4 regions of the Paenibacillus donghaensis genome follow, and region 1 is predicted to be linked to each of the others. Evidence: riboswitches for the same ligand, from Rfam matches in the RefSeq annotation. Region 1 holds a riboswitch; each other region holds the start of a gene.
What was found. A riboswitch is a leader RNA that binds a small molecule or an ion and turns the genes downstream of it on or off. The one in region 1 is predicted to bind cyclic di-GMP.

Region 2: it holds a riboswitch for cyclic di-GMP, as region 1 does, so the genes downstream of both, B9T62_RS33815 (anti-repressor SinI family protein) here and B9T62_RS35365 (transglutaminase-like domain-containing protein) in region 1, are expected to answer to the same signal.
Region 3: it holds a riboswitch for cyclic di-GMP, as region 1 does, so the genes downstream of both, B9T62_RS40335 (choice-of-anchor A family protein) here and B9T62_RS35365 (transglutaminase-like domain-containing protein) in region 1, are expected to answer to the same signal.
Region 4: it holds a riboswitch for cyclic di-GMP, as region 1 does, so the genes downstream of both, B9T62_RS38075 (PA14 domain-containing protein) here and B9T62_RS35365 (transglutaminase-like domain-containing protein) in region 1, are expected to answer to the same signal.

The regions. Positions count from the first base shown of each region.
Region 1 covers NZ_CP021780.1:7,795,827-7,801,947, forward strand. The annotation lists gene B9T62_RS35350 (glycosyltransferase family 2 protein) at 1-656, shown strand, start outside; gene B9T62_RS35355 (GtrA family protein) at 646-1,050, shown strand; gene B9T62_RS35360 (class D sortase) at 1,066-1,734, shown strand; cyclic di-GMP riboswitch class I at 1,852-1,933, shown strand; cyclic di-GMP riboswitch class I at 2,018-2,098, shown strand; gene B9T62_RS35365 (transglutaminase-like domain-containing protein) at 2,112-2,921, shown strand; rRNA gene B9T62_RS35370 (16S ribosomal RNA) at 3,344-4,901, shown strand; rRNA gene B9T62_RS35375 (23S ribosomal RNA) at 5,317-6,121, shown strand, end outside.
Region 2 covers NZ_CP021780.1:7,467,124-7,473,244, forward strand. The annotation lists gene B9T62_RS33810 (2-oxoglutarate dehydrogenase E1 component) at 1-2,475, opposite strand, end outside; cyclic di-GMP riboswitch class I at 2,787-2,871, shown strand; gene B9T62_RS33815 (anti-repressor SinI family protein) at 2,899-3,054, shown strand; gene B9T62_RS33820 (helix-turn-helix domain-containing protein) at 3,249-3,581, opposite strand; gene B9T62_RS33825 (TasA family protein) at 3,851-4,450, opposite strand; gene B9T62_RS33830 (TasA family protein) at 4,501-5,082, opposite strand; gene sipW (signal peptidase I SipW) at 5,179-5,766, opposite strand; gene B9T62_RS33840 (hypothetical protein) at 5,770-6,121, opposite strand, start outside.
Region 3 covers NZ_CP021780.1:7,626,687-7,632,807, reverse strand. The annotation lists gene B9T62_RS40335 (choice-of-anchor A family protein) at 586-4,128, opposite strand; cyclic di-GMP riboswitch class I at 4,230-4,319, opposite strand; gene B9T62_RS34610 (YhjD family protein) at 4,921-5,322, shown strand; gene B9T62_RS34605 (family 43 glycosylhydrolase) at 5,461-6,121, opposite strand, start outside.
Region 4 covers NZ_CP021780.1:8,439,737-8,445,857, reverse strand. The annotation lists gene B9T62_RS38075 (PA14 domain-containing protein) at 1-2,092, opposite strand, end outside; cyclic di-GMP riboswitch class I at 2,107-2,186, opposite strand; gene B9T62_RS38070 (sugar phosphate nucleotidyltransferase) at 2,324-3,697, opposite strand; gene B9T62_RS38065 (UDP-glucose dehydrogenase family protein) at 3,748-5,088, opposite strand; gene B9T62_RS38060 (glycosyltransferase) at 5,093-6,121, opposite strand, start outside.

The DNA.
Region 1 (6,121 bases):
TCGCCAAATGGAAGGAAGGGTATGATGTTGTTTATGCGAAACGTCTGAAACGTCATGGCGAGACGATATTCAAAAAAGTGACAGCCAAGCTGTTCTACAGACTGCTCAGCAGCATGACCAGTGTGGAGATTCCCACCGATACCGGCGACTTCCGTCTGATCGACCGCAAGGTGTGCGACGTGCTGCGCGGACTGAAGGAGAAGAATCGCTACGTCAGAGGTCTGGTCAGCTGGGTGGGCTTCCGTCAGACGATGGTCGAATATGTCCGTGAGGAGCGTTTTGCCGGGGAGACCAAATATCCGCTCAAAAAAATGATCCGCTTCGCCCTGGACGGCATCACCTCCTTCTCCCATAAGCCGCTCAAAATCGCTTCCTATATCGGATTCTTCCTATCCTTCTCCAGCTTCATCTATCTGTTCTTTGTGCTCTTTCAGAAGATGTTCACCTCCTGGACGATTCCGGGCTGGGCCTCCATTGTCGGCGTCAACCTGCTCTTTAATGGAATTGTGCTGATGCTGCTGGGCGTGATCGGTGAATATATCGGACGAATCTATGATGAATCCAAGGACAGACCCTTGTATATTGTACGTGAGACCCAAGGGTATGCAGAGAATGAGTCCATGGACAACCGGAAGGAAGAGGAGCATGTCAGATAAGAATCTCCGCGCCGGAGTGATCCAGTTTCTGAAGTTCAATGCTGTAGGCCTGGTGAACACGCTGATTGATTTCGTGATTTTCACCTTGCTGCATTCTTTGGGGATGGCCTATTCATTGGCCCAGGTTATCTCCTATAGTGCGGGTACGGCAAACAGCTTCATACTGAACAAAAAAGTCACCTTCAAGGACCGCAGCCGCGTAGCCGGCGAAGGGTTTGACCGGATGCAGCTGGTGAGGTTTATCATGCTGAATCTGGTTGTGCTCGGGATTTCACTGCTGCTGATGCATCTGCTGACAGACAAGCTTCAGATTCAGGTACTGCTGGCCAAGGTGCTGGTTACGTTTGTTACTGTTATTATTAATTTTGTGGGAAGCCGCAAATGGGTCTTCTAAGGAGGTGGGAGAAGAATGCGCAAACTATCGTATTTTCTTATTTTGGCCGGGATTCTTGTGATTTTATTTCCCAAGGCCAATGAATGGTATAACGACAGGCAGCAGGATAAGCTGCTCGAGGACGCTCTGCAGAGCTACAGTGACAATAGTGACAGTGAGCCGCAGGCACAGTCGGGCTTAACCAGCAGTTACGCTGAAGTGACCAGGGTGCTGGCGGATGAGTCCGCTCTCAATGAGGCAGACCAGGCTCAGAAGGAGACCAAGCAGGAAACGATGGAGCCGGGCGGACAAGTGATGGCTATTATAGAAATTGACAAGATTGATCTGAAGCTTCCCGTTCTGGAGGGTGCGACTCAAGCAAATATGAAGCATGCAGCGGCTCACATGAAGGAGACGGCTTCATTGGGGGAGAAGGGCAATGCAGCGATAGCTGCGCATAGGGCCAGAACTACAGGTCGGCTGTTTAACAGGCTAAATGAGGTGGAGATGGGTGATACCATCACCGTGAGGACGAAGGATAAGACCTATAATTACGAGGTGTACAATATTTCCGTCGTAGAACCCACGGATGTATCCGTGCTTAACGGCAATGATAAGGACTCTATTCTTACGTTGATTACATGTGATCCACTTGTAAATCCTACCCACCGGTTGATTGTACATGCCAAATTACCCAATCCATAGATCCAAGGTCCCGTTGAAACAGATCAAACGGCAAATTTTAAATATAATGCTAGGAAACTAGTGCTTGGACTCTTGTATATAAACAAAAATATGATAGAATTAGACTATAAAAGCTAAACACGATAACGGCAAACCTGTCGAAAGGCAGGGACGCAAAGCTAAAGGGCCTTTTCCACAAGGATGGCAGCCAGCTACCGAAAGATGAGGCTTTTTTTGTTTGCTCAATAGGAAATCTATCCTATTAATTTAATCCATAGTGTACAAGCTGTAGTAGATAAAGCTTATACGATAACGGCAAACCTGTCGAAAGGCAGGGACGCAAAGCTAAAGGGCCTTCCCGTAAGGATGGCAGCCAGCTACCGAAAGGAGTTTTATCCATGAAGAAATTTTATGCTGTGTTAATATCATTGTTTGTAGTAACAGCGTCCTTTCATAGCACTACGGTTGAAGCCGCTAGTGTAGATTCCAACTGGCTGAACACATCCAACCTGAACCAAGGGGTAATCGGAATTAACTATGACGTTCCTAAGGACAAGCGTATCAAGGTCATGATAACCAAGGACAACAGTAGTTATACTTACAATCTCTACAGCTCCAACAAGGCAGAATCTTTTCCGCTGCAGCAGGGAGATGGCTCTTACAAGGTATCTGTCCTAGAGAACACCACTGGTAACAAATACAAAGCAGTCCACAGCGAAGTAGTGGATGTATCAACCAATAACAAGAACTCCGTATATTTGAGCTCCGTTCAGAATGTGAAATGGAACTCCTCAGATAAAGCTATCCTCAAAGCCAAACAGCTTACCCAAGGCAAGACGACTGATCAAGAGAAAGTCAAGGCTATCTATAACTACGTTGTGGAGAATGTGAAATATGATTATTCACTCGCAAACAGTGTAACAACAGATTACATTCCCAATATCGACAACACCCTTACCAGCAAGAAAGGCATTTGCTATGATTATTCTTCCCTGTTTGCAGCTATGCTGCGCAGTGTGGACATCCCTGCCAAGCTGGTTATGGGGAATACTAGTTATGTAGCTCAATATCACGCTTGGAATGAAGTATTCCTTGATGGCAAATGGGTTATTATTGATACAACTGTTGATGCAGGTCTGGGCAAGAACGGCAAATCAAACGAATTGACCAAGGTTGCCAGTAAATATAGCGCAGTGAAGTTCTACTAAACGGATACAACATTAGTTTATAATAAACAACCTGCTGAATTTTAAGCGGGTTGTTTTTCTTTTGAATTAGGGGTTGCTTTTTACTAGGGGGATGGGGTATTATAGGTAAGCGTTGTTAGAGCGTGTCAGGAAATTTAGAGAATGATTAACTTGATAAATTGTTCTCAAAAATAAAGCTTGCATCGCCCGAAACAATATGATATATTATAAGAGTTGCTGGTGACGCAAACATCACTGACAACGAGAACTTGATCTTTGAAAACTGAACAACGAGTGAGTGGGATTTTACGAAAGTAAAATCCAAAAGAAGATGAGTTTCACGCAAGTGAAGCTTGTCGGTAGAGAATGCAAATTCTCGTCAGATGTTTCAAATTGAGCATATCGCTCTTTTCAATACTTTATCGGATTTATCCGATAAAACCAATTTGGAGAGTTTGATCCTGGCTCAGGACGAACGCTGGCGGCATGCCTAATACATGCAAGTCGAGCGGAGTTTTGTTGAAAGCTTGCTTTCAACAGGATTCAGCGGCGGACGGGTGAGTAACACGTAGGCAACCTGCCCCTTAGCCTGGGATAACTACCGGAAACGGTAGCTAATACCGGATAATTCCTTGGTTCTCCTGAACCGAGGATGAAAGGCGGAGCAATCTGCCCTTAAGGGATGGGCCTGCGGCGCATTAGCTAGTTGGTGAGGTAACGGCTCACCAAGGCGACGATGCGTAGCCGACCTGAGAGGGTGAACGGCCACACTGGGACTGAGACACGGCCCAGACTCCTACGGGAGGCAGCAGTAGGGAATCTTCCGCAATGGGCGAAAGCCTGACGGAGCAATGCCGCGTGAGTGATGAAGGTTTTCGGATCGTAAAGCTCTGTTGCCAGGGAAGAACGTCCGGTAGAGTAACTGCTACCGGAGTGACGGTACCTGAGAAGAAAGCCCCGGCTAACTACGTGCCAGCAGCCGCGGTAATACGTAGGGGGCAAGCGTTGTCCGGAATTATTGGGCGTAAAGCGCGCGCAGGCGGCTATTTAAGTCTGGTGTTTAAACCTTGGGCTCAACCTAAGGTCGCACTGGAAACTGGGTGGCTTGAGTACAGAAGAGGAAAGTGGAATTCCACGTGTAGCGGTGAAATGCGTAGATATGTGGAGGAACACCAGTGGCGAAGGCGACTTTCTGGGCTGTAACTGACGCTGAGGCGCGAAAGCGTGGGGAGCAAACAGGATTAGATACCCTGGTAGTCCACGCCGTAAACGATGAGTGCTAGGTGTTAGGGGTTTCGATACCCTTGGTGCCGAAGTTAACACAGTAAGCACTCCGCCTGGGGAGTACGGTCGCAAGACTGAAACTCAAAGGAATTGACGGGGACCCGCACAAGCAGTGGAGTATGTGGTTTAATTCGAAGCAACGCGAAGAACCTTACCAGGTCTTGACATCCCTCTGAATCTGCTAGAGATAGCAGCGGCCTTCGGGACAGAGGAGACAGGTGGTGCATGGTTGTCGTCAGCTCGTGTCGTGAGATGTTGGGTTAAGTCCCGCAACGAGCGCAACCCTTATGCTTAGTTGCCAGCACATGATGGTGGGCACTCTAAGCAGACTGCCGGTGACAAACCGGAGGAAGGTGGGGATGACGTCAAATCATCATGCCCCTTATGACCTGGGCTACACACGTACTACAATGGCCGGTACAAAGGGCTGCGAAACCGCGAGGTGGAGCGAATCCCAACAAAGCCGGTCTCAGTTCGGATTGCAGGCTGCAACTCGCCTGCATGAAGTCGGAATTGCTAGTAATCGCGGATCAGCATGCCGCGGTGAATACGTTCCCGGGTCTTGTACACACCGCCCGTCACACCACGAGAGTTTACAACACCCGAAGTCGGTGGGGTAACCCGCAAGGGAGCCAGCCGCCGAAGGTGGGGTAGATAATTGGGGTGAAGTCGTAACAAGGTAGCCGTATCGGAAGGTGCGGCTGGATCACCTCCTTTCTATGGAGAATCGTTTCCTGAGACGGAAACATTCGAACAGAAGCGTAAGCTTCTATAAGAACCTTCGGGTTCAACACACTCACTCGTTGCTCAGTTTTGAGAGTTTAAGCTCTCAAAAAAGTATCATTTCCAGAACTTGCTTGTAGCCAAGTGGTTACGGAAAATGATATGATCTTCTTCCGGGGTTAAAGCCGGAGCAAGAACAACTTGATCCTTGAAAACTGGATACCGAAACGAATTTGCGTTTAGAACATCTTTTAGCTATAACTTGTGCAAACAAGTGAATTAGTTATTAGCTGGAAGCGAAGGTTTTGGATTGTGAAGCGACCTTTGGCTTTGAACAGAGTAGCGAACGGATTAGTCCGGTAGCGCTGTTGAAAACAAGATGAGCGAACAAGCCAAACACCGGAGCGATGGTTAAGCTAATAAGAGCACACGGAGGATGCCTAGGCGCCAGGAGCCGACGAAGGACGTGGCGAACAACGAAACTGCCTCGGGGAGCTGTAAGCAAGCTTTGATCCGGGGGTGTCCGAATGGGGAAACCCAGCTGTGGTAATTCGCAGTTACTACTCTCTGAATACATAGGAGAGGTAGAGGCAGACCAGGGGAACTGAAACATCTAAGTACCCTGAGGAAGAGAAAACAATAGTGATTCCGTCAGTAGCGGCGAGCGAACGCGGAACAGCCTAAACCTAAGAGCTTGCTCTTAGGGGTTGTGGGACGTCTCACATGGAGTTACAAAGGAATATAGTAGGCGAAGAGGTCTGGAAAGGCCCGCGATAGAGGTAAAAGCCCTGTAGCCTAAACTGTGTTCTCTCCGAGACGGATCCCGAGTAGTGCGGGGCACGTGAAACCCCGTATGAATCCAGCAGGACCATCTGCTAAGGCTAAATACTACCTGGCGACCGATAGTGAAACAGTACCGTGAGGGAAAGGTGAAAAGCACCCCGGAAGGGGAGTGAAATAGAACCTGAAACCGTGTGCTTACAAAAAGTCAGAGCCCGTTTTAGGGGTGATGGCGTGCCTTTTGTAGAATGAACCGGCGAGTTACGTTTACCATGCAAGGTTAAGGTGAGAAGCCGGAGCCGCAGCGAAAGCGAGTCTGAATAGGGCGATTTGAGTATGGGGGCGTAGACCCGAAACCGTGTGATCTACCCCTGTCCAGGGTGAAGGTGCGGTAACACGCACTGGAGGCCCGAACCCACGCATGTTGAAAAATG
Region 2 (6,121 bases), 330 kb from region 1:
CCGTGTAACCTCGGCTGGCTTCTGGCCCAGCAGAGCCTCAGGGAGTACCGGATGGAACTGCCCGGTGCCGAACTCTGTTCCCGGCGAAGTGCTGCGCGGGTTGCGGATCAGGCTCTTCGGCGTCATGATGACCAGCGGGCGGGCATTCTCCTTGCCGCACAGGGCTGCCTGGCGGCGCAGCAGATGGAAATACTGCGAGGCGCTGGTCAGGTTCGCTACGGTCCAGTTCTCCTCGGCGGACAACTGCAGATAACGCTCCAGCCTGCCGCTGGAATGCTCTGGCCCCTGGCCTTCATAGCCGTGAGGCAGCATCACTACCAGATTGCTGCGCTGGGTCCATTTGGCGCGTCCAGCCGCAATGAACTGGTCAAAAATAACCTGTGCGGCATTGGCGAAGTCGCCATACTGCGCCTCCCAGATGACCAGCGTCTCCGGCGCAAATACATTATAGCCGTATTCGTAGCCCAGCACTGAAGCCTCGGACAGCGGACTGTTGTACACGCCGAAGGAAGCATGGGATTCACTCAGCTGGTGCAGTGGTGAGAACAGCTCGCCGTTCTCGCTGTCATGCAGCACCAGATGGCGGTGGGCGAAGGTGCCGCGCTGTGAATCCTGGCCGCTGAGGCGGATGGGGGTGCCATCCTTCAGAATGGTGGCGAAGGCCAGCGTCTCGGCCAGCGCCCAATCGACCTTCTCGCCTTCATTCAGCGCATCCTTGCGCCGCTGCAGAATCCGCTCCAGCTTCGGATAGACCTTGAAGCCGGTTGGAACGGTCAGCAGCTCGCGGTTGATCTGCTGCAGCTGGGGAAGCGGCACAGCAGTGGGAGCTTCAGCAGGACGCTGCGTCTGGATGGCTACCGCTGTTTTGGCTTCCGCATTCTTGTGCTTGCCTTCCTTCATCCTATCATAAGCCTGCTGCAAGACTTTCTCCGCTTCGGCATTCATAAGCTTCACTTCGCCCTCTGTAACCACCTTCTCCTGCTTCAGGCGCTCGGCGTACACATTGTAGACGGTAGGATGGTTGCGCACCTTGCCATACACGACAGGCTGCGTAGTTTCCGGATCATCCATTTCATTGTGGCCGTGACGGCGGTAGCCGATCAGGTCGATCACGAAATCCTTCTTGAACAGATTGCGGTAAGCGCTGGCGAGCCGCACGGCGGAGATGCAGGCCTCCGGGTCGTCAGCGTTGACATGGACAATCGGAATTTCGTAGCCTTTGGCCAGATCACTTGCATAATGGGTTGATCGGGAATCTTCGCTCTCTGTAGTAAAGCCTATGCGGTTGTTGACGATGATATGGATCGTTCCACCATTCTGATACCCATGCAGCTTGCCGATGTTCAGCGTCTCGGCTACGATGCCTTCTCCTGGAAAAGCAGCATCCCCATGCATCAGCACAGCCATAGCCTTGCTGGTGTCGAGCTTCGGCAATCCGGGTGACTTGCGGTCCTCCTGGGCAGCACGGGTGAAGCCTTCGACCACAGGGTTGACGAACTCCAGATGGCTTGGGTTGTTGGCAAGCGTCAGCCGGGTGCGGACAGTCTCGCCTTCACGTACGGCACGGTCGGCACCCAGATGGTATTTCACATCGCCGGACCAGCCGTAGTTAATGCCCATCGACCCTTCGGAAGGGAACAGCTCCTTATTCGGAGAGTGATGGAATTCCGAGAAAATAATATCATAAGGCTTGCCCAAAATATGGGCCAGCACATTAAGACGTCCCCGGTGGGCCATGCCCATCAGGATATGCTCTGCACCGTCATGGGCGGCGGCGCGTACGATTTCGTCAAGCATCGGCACAAGCGCGTCGTTGCCTTCCAGACTGAATCGCTTCTGGCCCACGAAGGTCTTGTGCAGGAACGTTTCGAATTGTTCTACCTCGATCAGGCGCTTCAGCAGCTCTTTGCGCTCATTGTTGTTCAGCGGAGCAGGGGAACTGGCCGATTCGGCTTGGCTGTTCAGCCAGCGCAGCTCCTCTTCCCCGTGAACATGCCCGAACTCGTAGGCAATCGTCTGCGTATAGACCTGCCGCATGCGGTGCACGGCATCCCAGCCGTTGCGCACATTCTTGGGTGCATTCTCCCAGAGCAGCGATGCAGGCAGGGCCATCAGGTCCTCACGGGTCAGCTCGTAGGTCTCATGATCGAGCCACTTGGCCATCGGATTGTGATCCCGCTCCAGCGGGTCGATATTAGCGGCCATATGGCCATATATTCGAATATTGGTGATTAGCTTGGAGGCTTTGACTGCCTTCTTCAGCCATGCTGTATCGCCCGTAGGTACAGGCTGAGGAGGCTGGTCGGCACCGGCCGTAAGCGGCGGTGGCCCTGATAGAATAAACAGTTCGCGGTAATTGGCCTCTACCGAGGCGGGGTCGTTAAGAAACTGGTCGTATTTCTCCTGAATATAGCCCAGGTTGGGTCCATAATACTTGGTCCAAACGGATTCGTTATAGGGCTCATTAGCTGCCATGGATAGATCCTCCCAACGGATGAACTCCGATATTCGGAGCTGCAATGATTGCGGTTTCATTCCTTACCTTATTGTGCTACTTTCAGGCCCTGTAATCAATTCATACTTTCGTCCAATCCGTTCGCAAAACGATATGGTTCATCTTGCATTCTCTATATTTCTATAACTATGCCAAAATATGATAGAATTTTCCGCTTGAATCAATGAAAAAAATTCCAGAAAACGACACACTTTTCCGTATTGATCTTGTATAATGTACTTGCGGATAACGGTTTTTTATAATCATTAGCCAGATCCTTTCATGCAAAGGGTCCAGTAAAGGGTAAACCTGCCGAAAGACAGGGGCACAAAGTCGCGGGTCTAAGGTAGAAATACTAAGACAGCCGGACTGCCTGGGGACGCGGAAATCTAGGAGGAGATTTTTTGGATAAGTCCAACCAGGGGAAAGATGGAGTTCTGAAGACGATGGATCTGGATGCGGAATGGATTCACCTCATGCTGGTAGCCAAGAAGGCTGGCATACAAGCAGAGGAGATCCGCCGCTTTTTTGCAGAGAAAGCTTGCCGTGTCATTGTGTAGGACGGGTGAAGAGCTCTGGGATGTTGCATACCAGAAGAGGCACAGCGATTCGTCGCTGTGCCTCTTCCGGTTTACGACCAAGGGCTGAAGTATTTTTAAAAAGATAAGAATTTATATGCATCGCGCAATGAAATTAGCCTTCTCTTTCTCGCAGAAACGGATGCCGCCTCTTGCAGAGGACGGCGAAGCCGTTTCTACTTGTCCTTGTGTTCCAGGCGCCATTTCTGATAGTCGAGGAATTCCTTGAATTCCCGCTTGCTTATACCTGAAGCCATCGCTTCCTGAACCAGCCCGAACCATTCGGCATCCAACGGGGACTCCCCGTCTTCGGCCACCTCGCCGTATAGCAGAGCATGTACAGATACCTGAAGCGCATCGGCGATCTTTTCAATGAACTGAATGGAGGGATTGGATTGAATATTTCTTTCGACATTGCTCAGATACGATTTCGCTACATTAGCCTTGTCTGCAAGCTCGGACAACGACAGCCCCTTCTCCAGACGGAGATGGTGGATGCGGCCTCCCATATGATCAGGCACGATAACAACGCCCCTCCGTACTTTTTGTAAATATAAGGATTTATATGTTTTACGTTATAAATCATCCTTATATTTCTCGCTGAAACGCCCCGTCCTATAAAAGGACGGCGAAGCCGTTTCCACTTGTCTAGTATAACAAATATCGGCAATTCCGACAAAGCGCGTGGAAATTCAGGTAATGCGCGTATCATTGCTAAAAAAACGGCAGCTCCGGCCCGGACTAGGGCTTGGATCTGCCGTTTTTTATAAGAGGGTTATTAATTTGTTCTAATTTCCCCCAAGCCCTGCAGGGCGTTGAAGGTCCAGCTCAGGCTGATGCCGTCTCCCTGGAATTCATTCTGGTCAGCGTTGTTGTCGGCAAACTCAAAGGCTACTTTGAAATCCTTGGAGGACCCGGCTGCAATGCCGTTGCTGAATTCAGGCAGCGTAGTGAGATTCAAGGTATTCAAGGCCTTCAGTTCAGCGAAAGTAAGGGTAGTCTCAATCTGGTTAGTAATTGCTCCGCTCGTATAGCTGCTCTTGAGAATATGGATCTTGAAATGTTTGCCTAGATCGTCCGCATTGGCCGGTGCACCTTCGCGGTTCGTTACCGTATATTCCGATTTCAGGCTTAGCCCTTTGATATCCAGGGAGCCGTCATTCTTAAGCTTGAAGCTGCGGACGGCGATATCGCCGGGCTTCAGATTGTTGAGTGGAATAAACTGGGTAGGATCAGTGTTCAGGTCGAGGGTTCCGGCCGCGAAGGTTGCGGTTGTTTGTGCAGTATCACTGAAGTAGGCGAAGGTGCCTCCCCCGATTAAAGACAATCCCAGAGCTGCTGATGCTATGCCAAGACCCAGTGTTTTTTTGATACCCATATTGATGTTTCCTCCTTAGATTTATATTGATTTATTAAATTTGTATTGTTTTATTTGTAGACGCCTGCTCCTTGGCTTGCCTCGAAGGTCCAGGTCAGGTTCAACTCGTCGCCTTGATAATAATTCTGCGGGGTCAGGTTTTCTTTGAAGAAAAAGCTCACGTACAGCTTGTCGCTGGTATTTGCCTTGATCCCTGATTTTTCGCCCCATAAGCCGGTTTTGACCAGATCAGGTGTTATTTTCTCCAGATCGGCAAGCGATTTGACCAGGACAGGGATACTGTTCTTGTCATCATTGATCATAATCGTAACAATGATATCTTCCTTCAGATTGTGGCTGCCGTTATTGCCGTTCAGATCGTTTACGGTAGGTACAGTCTTAAGCAGCACCTTGGTGATGTCCAGAGAGCCGTCGTTCTTCAGCCAGAACGTTTTGTTAATGGTGTCCCCGGGCTTCAGATTGTTGAGGTTCACGAAGATGGATGGATCGGAGGTCAGGCTCAATGTTCCGTTGTTAAAAGCAGCGTTGGTCTGGGCGGTATCGCTGAAATAAGCGAAGGTGCCGCCGCCGATCAGGGTCAGGCCCAAAGCTGCTGAAACGACACCAAGACCCAGTGTTTTCTTTACATTCATTTGTTCAACCCTCTCTTGTGCTTCTGAATTATAAGACTGGTCTTGCGGCGATGCATATGTGTGCTCCACGTTACGTAAACGGGAGGAGACAACGAATTAATGAAGCGGATCGGGCACGGTTTCTGCGGCGGCAGGCACACTGTTTTTGCGCTCCAGCACGGATACGGCCTTCCAGGAGGTGTAAAGCGCGTAGAGCAACAGCAGCAGCCCCGGAACAATCATCAGCAGAATACTGCCTGCTTTGGAGACGGCGAAATTCATGGCATAACCGACATAAGGCACAGTAATTCCGGTATATTGGCCTACGACATTAGTCGAGAAAACAGGAGCAGAATCGGCGGCATCATTGGCATCGCCTTTGGTGGTATAGGTAGCTTGATTCAGCGCGGAATTCATCTGCACATCAACAATACGGTGGGTGATCAGCCGGCTCTCCTCATCCATGAAGGTGATCACATCGCCTTTCTGGAAGCGGGTCATGTCACCGCCGGGCTTCAGCGCAACTACAGAACCGGTATGGATGCCAGGCTCCATGGAGCCGGATAGTACGGTTTTGATCTGATAGCCGAAGAGCGAAGGCTCACCGCCGGAGGCTTTGGAGATGACCACGGCAACCACCAGGACCAGAAACAGCATAAACATCAGGGTGGTCAGGGTATTGGTAATTATTTTTTTGACACGCATCGTTCATTCGCCGCCTTCTTCGGGAATAGGAGTTGGAGTTGGAGTTGGAGCTTCGGCTGGTGCAGGCGTGGCCTGTGGAGTGTTCTCTGCCAAGTCTGCTGCTGGTTCAGCCGGTCCATTCGGTGTTTCGCCGGCTGCCGTCCCGGGCGATGGGCTGGGCTGTTCTTGAGCTACGGGCTCAGGAACGGTCAGTTCATCATCGAGAGTAGGGGTCACAGTTGGTTTGCTGTTGTCGTCCGCAGCTTGTTCTTCGTTCACCGCTGCAGGCTGTTCTTTGTCTTTGTCTTTCTGTAATTTCTGCTCTTCCTCAGCCTTCCGGGCTTCTTCGGCTTTCCGGGCTTCCTTAGCCTTCCGG
Region 3 (6,121 bases), 170 kb from region 1:
ATAACACGGCTATACCGATATCAAGAAGAAACGGCTTCGCCTTCCTCAGCAAGAGGCGGCATCCGTTTCTGCGAGAAATAGAAGGATAATTTATGGAGTTAAACCCATGCAAAAGACCAGAAAAAGTTTATTATTTAGACCTTAGTATGCTACCCCCATGGAAGTTCCAGCTCCATGGGAGTTCTCTAAATTCGAACCATTGATTTAGTTGCAAAAGTGCATCTAATTATCCGTTTTTTTCCGTTTTGGAGCAAATAGTTGCAAAAAGGCACTTAATTCCATCGTTTGAACGTTGAGAACTTGATTTACTCAAGATTAGTTGCAATATCGCACTTAATCGCCTTCTGACAGAGGCTTCAGCTGAAATTAGTTGCACTTTCGCATCTATTTGCTCCGAACGTGCCAAAGCAATCTGCTAAATCCTCACCGCGACCTAAGCAGTAGCAGAAAAAGCCGCTATACGGAGGACAACTCTTCCATATAACGGCGCTCTAAATGATTCTTATTTCTCGCAGAAACGGATGCCTTCTCTTTTAGAGAAAGGCATCCGTTTCTTCTTGTCAGCAGCCAAGCTGCTTTACCTATTTAGCGTCTGCGTCTTGCAATTCCAGCTTTTCTGCGGAGCAGCAAGCCGAAGCCAACAATCGCGAGACCAGCGGCATAATAAGGAGCCGGGCTGGACTCTCCAGTCTGTGGCAGTTTGTCGCTTACCGTTACTGTTCCCAGAGGAATCTCCTCGTCAGGGATGAGGATTTCCGGCTCAGGATCTGCAGCCGGTGTAGGCTGTGGCGTGACAGCTGGCGTTGGCTTAGGTGTTGCAGTAGGTGCCGGTGTCGCTGTAGGTGCAGCCGTGGCTACAGGTCCCAGTGGCACCTCTTCATCCTCAATCAGGACTTCATCGTCAACAATTGTTCCAATTGTAGTCAGACCTGTAGGGGCTGGCGGTACAAATGGTGTGAATCCAGGATCATTTGTTGGTGCTGGTGCAGGTGTTGCTGTTGGTGCAGGTGTTGCCGTTGGTTCTGGTGTTGCTGTCGGTGCTGGTGTTGCTGTTGGTTCTGGTGTTGCTGTCGGTGCTGGTGTTGCTGTCGGTGCTGGTGTTGCTGTCGGTGCTGGTGTTGCTGTTGGTTCTGGTGTTGCCGTTGGTTCTGGTGTTGCCGTTGGTTCTGGTGTTGGTGTTGCTGTCGGTGCCGGTGTTGCTGTTGCTGTCGGTGCCGGTGTTGCTGTTGGTGCCGGTGTTGCTGTTGGTGCCGGTGTTGCCGTTGGTTCTGGTGTTGCTGTCGGTTCTGGTGTTGCTGTCGGTTCTGGTGTTGCTGTTGGTTCCGGTGTTGCTGTCGGTGCTGGTGTTGCTGTCGGTTCCGGTGTTGGCGTTGCTGTCGGTTCCGGTGTTGGTGTTGCTGTCGGTTCCGGTGTTGGTGCTACCGTCGGTGTCGGCGTTGGTGCTACCGTCGGTGTCGGCGTTGGCTCTGCCGTCGGTGTCGGTGTTGGTGCTACCGTCGGTGTCGGTGTTGGCTCTGCCGTTGGCGTTGGTGTTGGTGCTACCGTCGGTGTCGGTGTTGGTGCTACCGTCGGTGTCGGTGTTGGCGTTGCTGTCGGTTCCGGTGTTGGTGTTGCTGTCGGTGTTGGTGCTACCGTCGGTGTCGGTGTTGGCTCTGCCGTTGGCGTCGGCGTTGGTGCTACCGTCGGTGTCGGTGTTGGCTCTACCGTCGGTGTCGGTGTTGGTGCTACCGTCGGTGTCGGTGTTGGTGTTGCCGTTGGTTCTGGTGTTGCTGTTGGTTCTGGTGTTGCTGTCGGTTCTGGTGTTGCTGTCGGTGCTGGTGTTGCTGTCGGTTCTGGTGTTGGTGCTACCGTCGGTGTCGGTGTTGGTGCTACCGTCGGTGTCGGTGTTGGTGCTACCGTCGGCGTCGGTGTTGGCTCTGCCGTCGGTGTCGGCGTTGGTGCTGCCGTCGGTGTCGGTGTTGGTGCTACCGTCGGTGTCGGTGTTGGTGCTACCGTCGGTGTCGGTGTTGGCTCTGCCGTTGGCGTCGGCGTTGGTGCTACCGTCGGTGTAGGTGTTGGCTCTGCCGTCGGTGTCGGCGTTGGTGCTACCGTCGGTGTCGGCGTTGGTGCTACCGTCGGTGTCGGTGTTGGTGCTACCGTCGGTGTCGGTGTTGGTGCTGCCGTCGGCGTCGGTGTTGGCTCTGCCGTCGGTGTCGGCGTTGGTGCTGCCGTTGGTGTCGGTGTTGGTGCTACCGTCGGTGTCGGTGTTGGTGCTGCCGTTGGCGTCGGCGTTGGTGCTGCCGTTGGCGTTGGTGCTACCGTCGGTGTCGGTGTTGGCTCTGCCGTCGGCGTCGGCGTTGGTGCTACCGTCGGTGTCGGTGTTGGCTCTGCCGTCGGTGTCGGCGTTGGTGCTACCGTCGGTGTCGGTGTTGGCTCTACCGTCGGTGTTGGCTCTACCGTCGGTGTCGGTGTTGGTGTTGGTGCTATCGTCGGTGTCGGTGTTGGTGCTGCCGTCGGCGTCGGTGTTGGCTCTGCCGTCGGTGTCGGCGTTGGTGCTGCCGTCGGCGTCGGTGCTACCGTCGGTGTCGGTGTTGGCTCTACCGTCGGTGTCGGTGTTGGTGCTACCGTCGGTGTCGGCGTTGGTGCTACCGTCGGTGTCGGTGTTGGCTTTACTGTCGGTGTTGGCTTCACTGTCGGTGTTGGCTTCACTGTCGGTGTCGGCTTCACTGTCGGTGTCGGCTTCACTGTCGGTGTCGGCTTCACTGTCGGTGTTGGCTTCACTGTTGGTGTCGGCTTCACTGTCGGTGTTGGTTTCACCGTCGGTGTTGGCTTCACTGTTGGTGTCGGCTTCACTGTCGGTGTTGGCTTCACCGTTGGCGTTGGCTTTACTGTCGGTGTTGGCTTCACTGTTGGTGTCGGCTTCACTGTCGGTGTTGGCTTCACCGTTGGTGTTGGCTTCACTGTCGGTGTTGGACACGGCGTAGCCGTTGGCTTCGGCGTGGCCGTTGGTTTCGGCGTAGCCGTTGGTTTCGGCGTAGCCGTTGGTTTCGGTGTTGCCGTTGGTGCTGGTGTTGCTGTTGGTGCTGGTGTTGCCGTTGGTGCTGGTGTTGCTGTTGGTGCTGGTGTTGCCGTCGGTTTTGGTGTTGCTGTTGGTGCTGGTGTTGCTGTTGGTGTTGCCGTCGGTTTTGGCGTTACTGTCGGTTTCGGCGTTACCGTTGGTGTTGCCGTCGGTTTTGGCGTGGCCGTTGGTTTTGGTGTTACTGTCGGTGTTGGTGTCGGCGTTGTTCCCGGATCATCGCCATCATACGGGTGATGGTGGAACTCTCCGTAGGCTCCTTTTATTGAAGCGGCGACCATCGTGCCATTAATCTGTCCATTGTTGAATTCAACCGCTGCACGCGGAGCAAGCATACTGCCCATAATATTGATGCCGCCTAATTCCATCTGGCTGGCCTGGTACACATTAAACAAGATTTTTCTGCTGTTGAGAGTGTTGTTGGGAAGAAAAGCAAAATTCTTCATATTTACGCTGGAACCGCTGATATTAATAATTGCTGTAGAACCTGAAGGAATGTTGATGGTGAAGCTAGTACTGCTGGATACATTGCTGCCCAGTACATCAAAGACATTAACACCTGGTTCGGTACCCGTTAAGGTAAGACCGCCATGTTTGAATTCAGTGCTGCCCGTTGCGGGATGAGCTGCAAGCTCATCTGACTTCGCACGCAAGGATTGGAAGGCAGCGGAGAAATCAATCGGGTAGCCCGTCGTCCTCGTTCCACCCTTCATAAGCGTTACATCACCGCTAAACTTCCCCCCATGCACAATGTTTCCATACACAGATCCGCCATTAAAAGCGAGATCCCCGCCTACAACAAGTGTGTGTGCCGATGGAATCTCGCCATCTGACAACCTGTCGCCCACGCTATAATTAGAAACATGCACATTGCCACCCGCAGCCATCCTCCCCTCTGTGTCTGAAAGGGTGGTGATATCCCCCAGCACAAACACATTGTATTTGCCGGCGATTCCCAGCAACGAAGAACCGCTTGCTCTGACAACACCATTACCCAGAGTGAAAAAACCACTGGTCGCCAGAACTATAGCCAGCGTTAACGAGAGCGCCGCTTTCAATTTTTTTCTCAGCATGAACACCTCCTAATAAAATATAATATTCGGAACAATGAATAGAACCGCCCGTCTCTTAAACTGCAAAATAAAAAGACTGCCACGAAGTAGATTTCTCTCTTCATGGCAGTCGGACGATCATTGCGCTAATACGGCGCTTTAGACTCCTGGCTTTGCGTCCCGTCCTTTCGAACGGTTTGCGATTATACATGATTATGTTATGGAGTCGCTTCAATTATGTATGAAATCATCGGGTCTATGACATTTGTTACTTTTGAACTAAACATAGTGTATCTGCTCTCCCCATGTATTGTCAATCTATTCCTTTTAAAACTTTTTCGCAGGTGTAATCCTTGCTCCCTCGGAAAATAAAGCGCTTCCAAAACTATCGCTGAATCCTTATTATATCCCTATTACCCTGGAATTTCGTCAGCGTCCTACAGCATGAGCAGGAGTCAACAGGTCCAAAGTCTCATCCAATTAAGTGCCGCCCACTTCCCAAGCGAACTGCTTATTAGAGCAGCTGGAACCAGCCAATCAACGACATCCACAGCGGAACGCTCAAGCACAGACCAAACATTAATCCACGGCGAAGGTTGCCTTCATGATTCATCCTCATTTTCTTTTTGCTCCTTTGGCCCATCAGCCCGATATATATTACTTTTTATTATTTCAATTTTAATATAAATGTATTCAACACTATTTGTTGTGAACAATGTCACATTATTTGAACTGTTTAGAAATACCATTGATTATTTTTCAGCAAAGAGGTTATGATACGAATATACGTTCGTATATTAGGTGGTGAAGGTTATGCACAGAGCAGACAGCAGGGACCATATGCTCGTGAAGTCCTATATTCTGCTTCCGCTGATCTTAAGTGCTTTTGAGCGGGATAGCGCCATCATGTCGGCACATCTGCGTACACCCGCCCCCTACCTGGAAGCCCTGAAGATCGCATCGTCCACAGCTACGGTAGACCTAAGAGACGTCCGGCAAGAAATGAGAACACGCGGAATCAAAGTATATGAGCAACATCGGCTTAAGATCGGCATTGAAGCAAAGTTTATCTGCAGGGGGTACCATGACCGCATGCTGCTGCTGAACGATATTATCGCCGCCCAGGCCGCAATCCATATGCGCCGCTATCTGGGTCTGGATATTTCTTCTTACAAGAGCTATGAGGAGCAATATCAGCTAAAGTCAAAAAAATAGGCCCCACCTTCTCCGGCAGGACCTGTCAACTATATACAAAACACTGGGGGTGTTTGGTAGTTCTTAGTATATCCCCCTAACCTGAAAACAAGCTGATTATCACATGAAAATAACATTAATTTTTTGAGTCCTAATTACCTAATCCACAGCTACAAAAGGACGTCCATCAGCAAACTGCACCACTGCCACACAGGTTTCACGCATCAGGCTGTGCTCGGGATCGGCAAGCCGGTGGTAGACCAGGTACCAGTCCTCTCCATGAGTGGTTAGTGAGGCATGTCCTGTACCCACCGCCTGCTCTGAAGCGAGCGTCAGCCGATTATTCTCGGGAACCTCGTAAGGACCGTAGATATGGCTGCTGAACGCATAAGCAATCTGGTAACGCGGATCACGGGTATCGTAATTGCTCCAGGTCAGCCAGTATAATCCGTCTTTTCTCTGCAGATGCGGCCCTTCATTGTAGATGGAAATGTCGAATTGTGCCGGATCGGCGCCCTTCGCCCGGTAGATCTGGTCCGAGAGCGGCAACGGCTCGCCTGCAAAAGAAATCATATCCTCCGCCAGCGGCGCAATCCAGCATTTCCCCTGGCCCCAGAGCAGATAAGGCTGTCCGTCCTCGTCCACGAACAGATCGGCATCAATGGATTGGCAAGCGTATTGGTCCTTGGTAATCAGCGGACGCCCCAGCAGATCCTTGAAGGGACCGGTAGGCGTATCGGATACGGCCACTCCTATCTGTGCTTCCGCCGTGAAATACATATAATATTTGCCCTTGTATTTGTTCACCCCCGGCGCCCAG
Region 4 (6,121 bases), 640 kb from region 1:
CATCTGATGTGGTATAAATCTGGTAGGTTTCACTGTACTCAGGTTTGATCAGTCCGCTCCAGCGAACGGAGAAGAAATCAATCCCGAGCAACGGGTCCGGCGAATTTTGCCGCCAGTTGAAATCAAGCTTGGCATCTTCACGCATCAGCACCGGGCTGCCCGACAGCTGCATATTGCTGAAATATTCGCCATACAGACCGTTAGCGGCAGGAGCGGCAGCTTCGGGAGATGCAGCCTGCTCTGGCATCGGCAATGGCATTGGCTCAGGCTGAGCTTCCATAACCGGCGGTAAGCTTTCGGCGGGGACCGGTGTTGGCGCTGCGGCTGGTACCGGTGCAGGCGTTGAGTCCGGTGTTGGTGCTGCAGTTGGTGTAGGCGTGGGCACTAAGGTCGGTTCAGCTGTTGGTACGGGCGTAGGCGCAGGCGTGGATACAGCCATCTCAAGCGAATTCGCAGCAGAAGTTGCCCCGTTAAACAATGCGCTCGCCGGAACGGTTACCTTCGCCTGGCTGGGACTCTGCCACATCAGCTTCATGCGGGCATCGCCCTGGTTCTCGTAATACTCCACCTTGATGTTATGCAGTTGCCCGGCTTGCAGGGCAATCGTGCCCATTCGCTCGGTGCCGCTCTGCTTAGTCCAGCTGTCGATAATCAGGCTGTCGTCCATCCAGACGCGAATACCGTCATCCGATGCCGTATAGATCTGATAGGTTTCACTGTAGAGCGGCTTAATCTGGCCGCTCCAGCGAATGGAGAAGTAATCCACGCCAAGCGATGAATCGGGCGCGCCCTGACGCCAGTTGAAATCAATGTTCTTATCATTGCGCACCAGTACTGGCGTTCCGCTAAACTGCATATTTCTGAAGTATTCGCCCGTAAGCCCGCTGGCCGGAACTACCGGATTACCGTCTACAGGCATGGGAGTTGGTGAAGGTGCTGCCGTAACCACAGGTCTCGGAGCAGTGGTTGGTGTAGGTGTAGGTGTAGGTGCAGGCGTGGCTGTCACCACCGGTGTTGCCGCTGGAGTTGCCGTAGCAGTCGGGAGCACCCCCGATTTGTATTTATCCCGGGTCAGCGTATAACTACTGTTCATGAAAGCATGGATGGTTTCCGTGCTGTTTTTTTCATATAACATCTTTCCCCAGTTCATCATATATACCCACTCGCTCTGCGATTGCAGCAGCTTCGCGGTATCCGGCATTTCTCCGTTCTCCCCAATGGCAATCGGCTTGCCGGCGGCCAGACTGAGCAGGCTGTCATAATAGTTCTGCTGGTAATCATTTTCGTATATGTCTGCTGCAAGAATGTCCACCTTATCCGCCCCCGGATAGGAATGGGAGTAGGGATCAGACCATACATTAGGCGCATTCGGATTCCACACCCACAGCAAATTGTTCAATTTATGAACGTTAACAAAACGGTCATACATAATATTCCACAGGTCAGGGAAGTTCGTTTTGCGGCCCCACCAGAACCAGTCGCCATTCATCTCATGGTAGGGTCTCCACAATACCGGTACACCGGCATCACGCAAGCGTTTGAGAGATACCGCGACCTTGTCTAGCTGGGCAATCAGGTTATTATACTGAGGAGTGCCGGGAGTTACATATTTATTGAATTCGCTCTGACTAAGCCCTCTATGCACATTGGACCAGTCATAAGAGGTTCCGGGCAGATTGGCATGGAAGGTCATCGCTACAATCCCGCCGTTTCGGTTCCAGTTGATCGCACTGTTCACCACATTCTGGCGCTGCCAGGCCAAGGTGCCTTCGGTTTGCCCGCTGATTCCTCCCAGCTCATAGCCGTGAAGCGCAGCATATTGTCCGCTTGTATTCTTCAGCTTGTTGTTCATCTCGTCCGGGCTCTCCAGGTAGTCATGCTGGCCGGCAAGAATGCCTTGTCCGGACACAGCGTTCAGATATTCTAGTAGTTTAACTGCTTGGGGGGAAGCTTCACGGTTTACGGGGGGCATGGAATTTAGAGCCCCTGCATCTACAGAAGGAATCATCCCTCTGCCCCAGGGAATAGCAGTCATAAATAAGGCAACAGCGGCCACAATAAACAATAGTCGATACGTGCGGTAAGATCTCAATTTCATCTCTTCCTTTCGGTAGCCAGGCTGCCACTCTTGCGAAGGCCCTATAGCTTTGCGTCCCAGTCTTTCGACAGGTTTGCCTTTATCGTTATTGAAGGATTGATCCCTCTAACCGTAAGTATCGACTCTATTTAGTTTTTATTTAGGTCATTAATTGACTAATTTCGAAAAATAAGGCTTAAGACCTGTTTTGAATCCGTTTTATTTGTTTAAATAGTTAGTTTGGACCTAAGATATAAACTGCTGTAATTCGATATCTTCCCAGTTCAGGGTGATGCGGATATTATCCTCTTCCACCAGCTCCGAGCCAGTCTGGACCTCAATAAACTCCATATCCGTCACCGCCAGAATCGCATGCTTAGTGCCCTGCGGAATACGGACCACATCGCCCGCCTTCACATTATGCATCTTCTCATTCAGCACAATGCTCGCTTCTCCGCTGACGATTGTCCAGATCTCACTGCGCTTGTGATGCAGCTGATAGCTGATGTTCTTGCCCTCGGAGATAAAAATCCGCTTCGTCAGCACCTCATTGCCCTCATCATATTTCACATAATCAATCACTTTATAATGGCCCCAGCGGCGCTCCTCGTACATCGGTCTTTGTTCAAAAGCCTTCAGCACTTCCTTGATTCTCGGGCTTTCCGCCTTGTGGGTCACCAGAATGCCGTCCGGGCTGGCAGCAATGATCAGATCCTTCGCCCCGATCACCGTGATTGGAATATCCAGCTCATTGATCAGGCAGGTACCTTCCGAATCGGCGGTCACAAATCCTTTGCCCACATGGTTGCTGGTCATCTCCTCGGTCAGAGTGTTCCAGGTGCCAAGGTCTTTCCAGAATCCGTCGTACGGCTGCACCACGATATTCTCTTCCTTCTCTACCACTTCGTAGTCGAAGCTGATCGACGCCAGCAGCTTATATTGCTTCTGCAGTTCTTCATAATTCAGCGGCAGCCCCTTGCGCTGCAGGATATCAAGCAGATACCCCAAGCGGAAGGCAAACACGCCGCAGTTCCACAAGGCATTGCGGCTTATGAGCTCTTCGGCCTGCTTACGTTCCGGCTTCTCCTGAAAATGACTGACCTGCATGTACCCGCCCGGCCCGGCTTCGGCGCTGGTAGGGATAATATAGCCGTATTTCTCCGACGCGTGCTCCGGCACCACGCCAATCAGGGCCAGATTCGCCCCGCTATCCTGCATGGTCTGCTCCAGCTGGGCCACCGCCTGGAAGAAGGAAGCCTCCACATAGGGATCCACCGGCAGGATCGCTACCGTCTCGGCCGGGGATACACCAGCCACCGAATACAGATAGGCCGCTGTCAGCGCAATTGCCGGGAATGTGTCCCGCCGCGCCGGCTCCACAATAATCGGAACGTCATGCCCCAGCTGGCTCTGGATCATCTCCACCTGGCTGCGGCCTGTGGCCAGATAACTGGAATCCGCCATGCCGGTTTCCTGAAGCTGTCTCCATACCCGCTGAACCATCGATTCCGGTTCACCTGCGGGGTTTTCCAGTACCTTTAGGAATTGCTTCGAACGTGAATCGTTGGACAAAGGCCACAACCGTTTTCCTGAACCGCCTGACAAAAGTACCAGTTTCATAAGTGAACCCTCCTCATGGATTAGGTGAAGCATATTGTAGAAGCCTGTAATTAAACCACGCCTGCCACACTTGGAGAATAGCCGCTGAGACCGCCCATCGCCGGGCGTCCCACCGAGTGGTATTCCAGCCCTGTGCCTTCAATCTGCTCCTTGCCGTACACATTGCGGCCGTCGATCAGCACCTGGCGGCGCATGCTCTGGGCCAGCTGATGCAGGTTGAGCTCCTTGAACTCGCTCCAATCGGTCAGCAGACATACCGCATCGCTGCCTTCCGCCGCTTCCTGCGGCTTCGTGCACCAGCGCAGCTGCGGGTGATCATATTGCTGTCTGAAATTGTCCGCAGCAATCGGATCGTACAGCTTCACAATGGCGCCTTCGGCTACCAGCGCTTCAACGATTTCACGGGCAGGCGCCTCACGGACATCATCCGTATTAGGCTTGAACGCCAGGCCCCAGATGCCGATGACTGCGCCGCGCAGATTGCCGAGCGATTCATGCAGCTTGGAGAGAATCATAAACCGCTGTCCCTTGTTCACCTCAACCACCGATTCCAGCAGCTTGAACTCATAATCGACGTTGCCGGCGATCTGGATCAGCGCATTGGTGTCTTTCGGGAAGCAGGAGCCGCCATAACCGATACCGGCCTGCAGGAACGAGGAACCAATTCTGCGGTCCATGCCCATTCCTTGCGCCACCTCGGTTACATCAGCTCCCACTTTTTCACAGATATTCGCAATTTCATTAATGAATGAGATCTTGGTGGCCAGAAAGGCGTTGGAGGCATATTTGATCATCTCTGCGCTGCGGATGTCGGTTACGAATACATTCTCCGTGAAACCCTTATGCAGCGTACGCATGGTGGACTCAAGCTTCGGATTGTCAAGGCCGATAATGATCCGGTCCGGATGAAGCGTATCCTCGATGGCTGAGCCTTCCCGCAGGAACTCAGGAGCGGATACGATGTCAAAAGGATGGCTGGTGTGCGCGGCGATCATGTTGCGGATCTTCTCATTGGTGCCTACGGGAACCGTCGATTTGGTCATAATGATCTTGTAGCCTTCCATCGCTTCGCCGATCTCGGCGGCAGCGCCTTCGATGTAGCGCAGATCCGCTTCGCCGTTAGGCAGAGACGGTGTTCCCACAGCCAGGATGACAATATCCGAGCGGCGTACCGACTCTTTCAGGTCGGAGGAGAAGGACAACCGTCCTTCGCGGAGGTTCATCTCGATCAAAGCCTCAATCCCCGGCTCATAGATGGGAGATTCCATCCGGTTCAGCTTGTTTATCTTATCCTCATCCTTGTCGACGCAAATGACATGATTACCATTCAGTGTGAAACATACGCCCGATACAAGACCGACATAGCCGGTGCCGATTACTGCCAGCTTCATACATTCATCCTCCTTTTAGGAAATTGACGTAGGCCTGTTCAACATACTGCTTGAACTGGACCATAAACGTCTGCTCATCGAATTTCTGTGCGTGGCCGATAATCTGGCCGATATCCCAGGCATAGGCTTCCACTTCGTTGATCGCCTGCTGCAGGTCTTCCACTTCCTGATGCTGAAAAAATACGCCGTTCACATAAGGCACAATCGTGTCCAGCGCCCCGCCTGCCTGATAGGCAATGACCGGTCTTCCAGCGGCGTTGGCTTCCAGCGGGGTAATTCCGAAATCCTCTTCTCCCGGAAAAACAAACGCCCGGCACTGGGCCATCAGCCCGGTAACCTGCTCATCCTCCAGCCTGCCCAGAAACTGCACATTGTCCTTGGCCATGCCCTCCAGACGCTTGCGGTCAGGTCCGTCGCCGACAATCAGCAGCTTGAGGCCGTTGCGGCTGAAGGCTTCGACAGCCAGGTCTATCCGCTTGTAGGAGACCAGCCGGGACACAATCAGATAATAATCGCCGATGTTGGCCGAGCTTTTGAAGCGTGAAGTGTTGATGGGCGGAAAGATGACATCCGAATCTCTGTGGTAGTAGTTCTCAATCCGCTTCTTGACGACAGACGAGTTGGCTACGAACTGATTCACATTCTTGGAGGTCTTCTGATCCCAGCTCTTGAGCTGCTGCATATATACCTTCAGCATCTTCTTGAACAGACCGGAATTCGACTGACGTTCCATGTAAGTGTCGTAATCCCATGCAAACCGCATTGGAGTATGGCAGTAACAAAGATGAAACGTATGTTTTGGCACCTGAATGCTTTTCATAAAAGCACTGCTGGAGCTAAGGACGATATCGAAACCGCGAAAGTCCAAATCACGGATGGCCATGGGATAAAGCGGCAGCACCCCTTTAAAATTGGTCTTCACACCCGGAATCTTCTGCAGCCAGGAGGCCCGGATATCCGCGTCTTTGAGGTTGTCAGTTAGGCGGCTTCCGTTAAAAACCGTCGTGAAGATCGGAGCTTCCGGGTACATCTG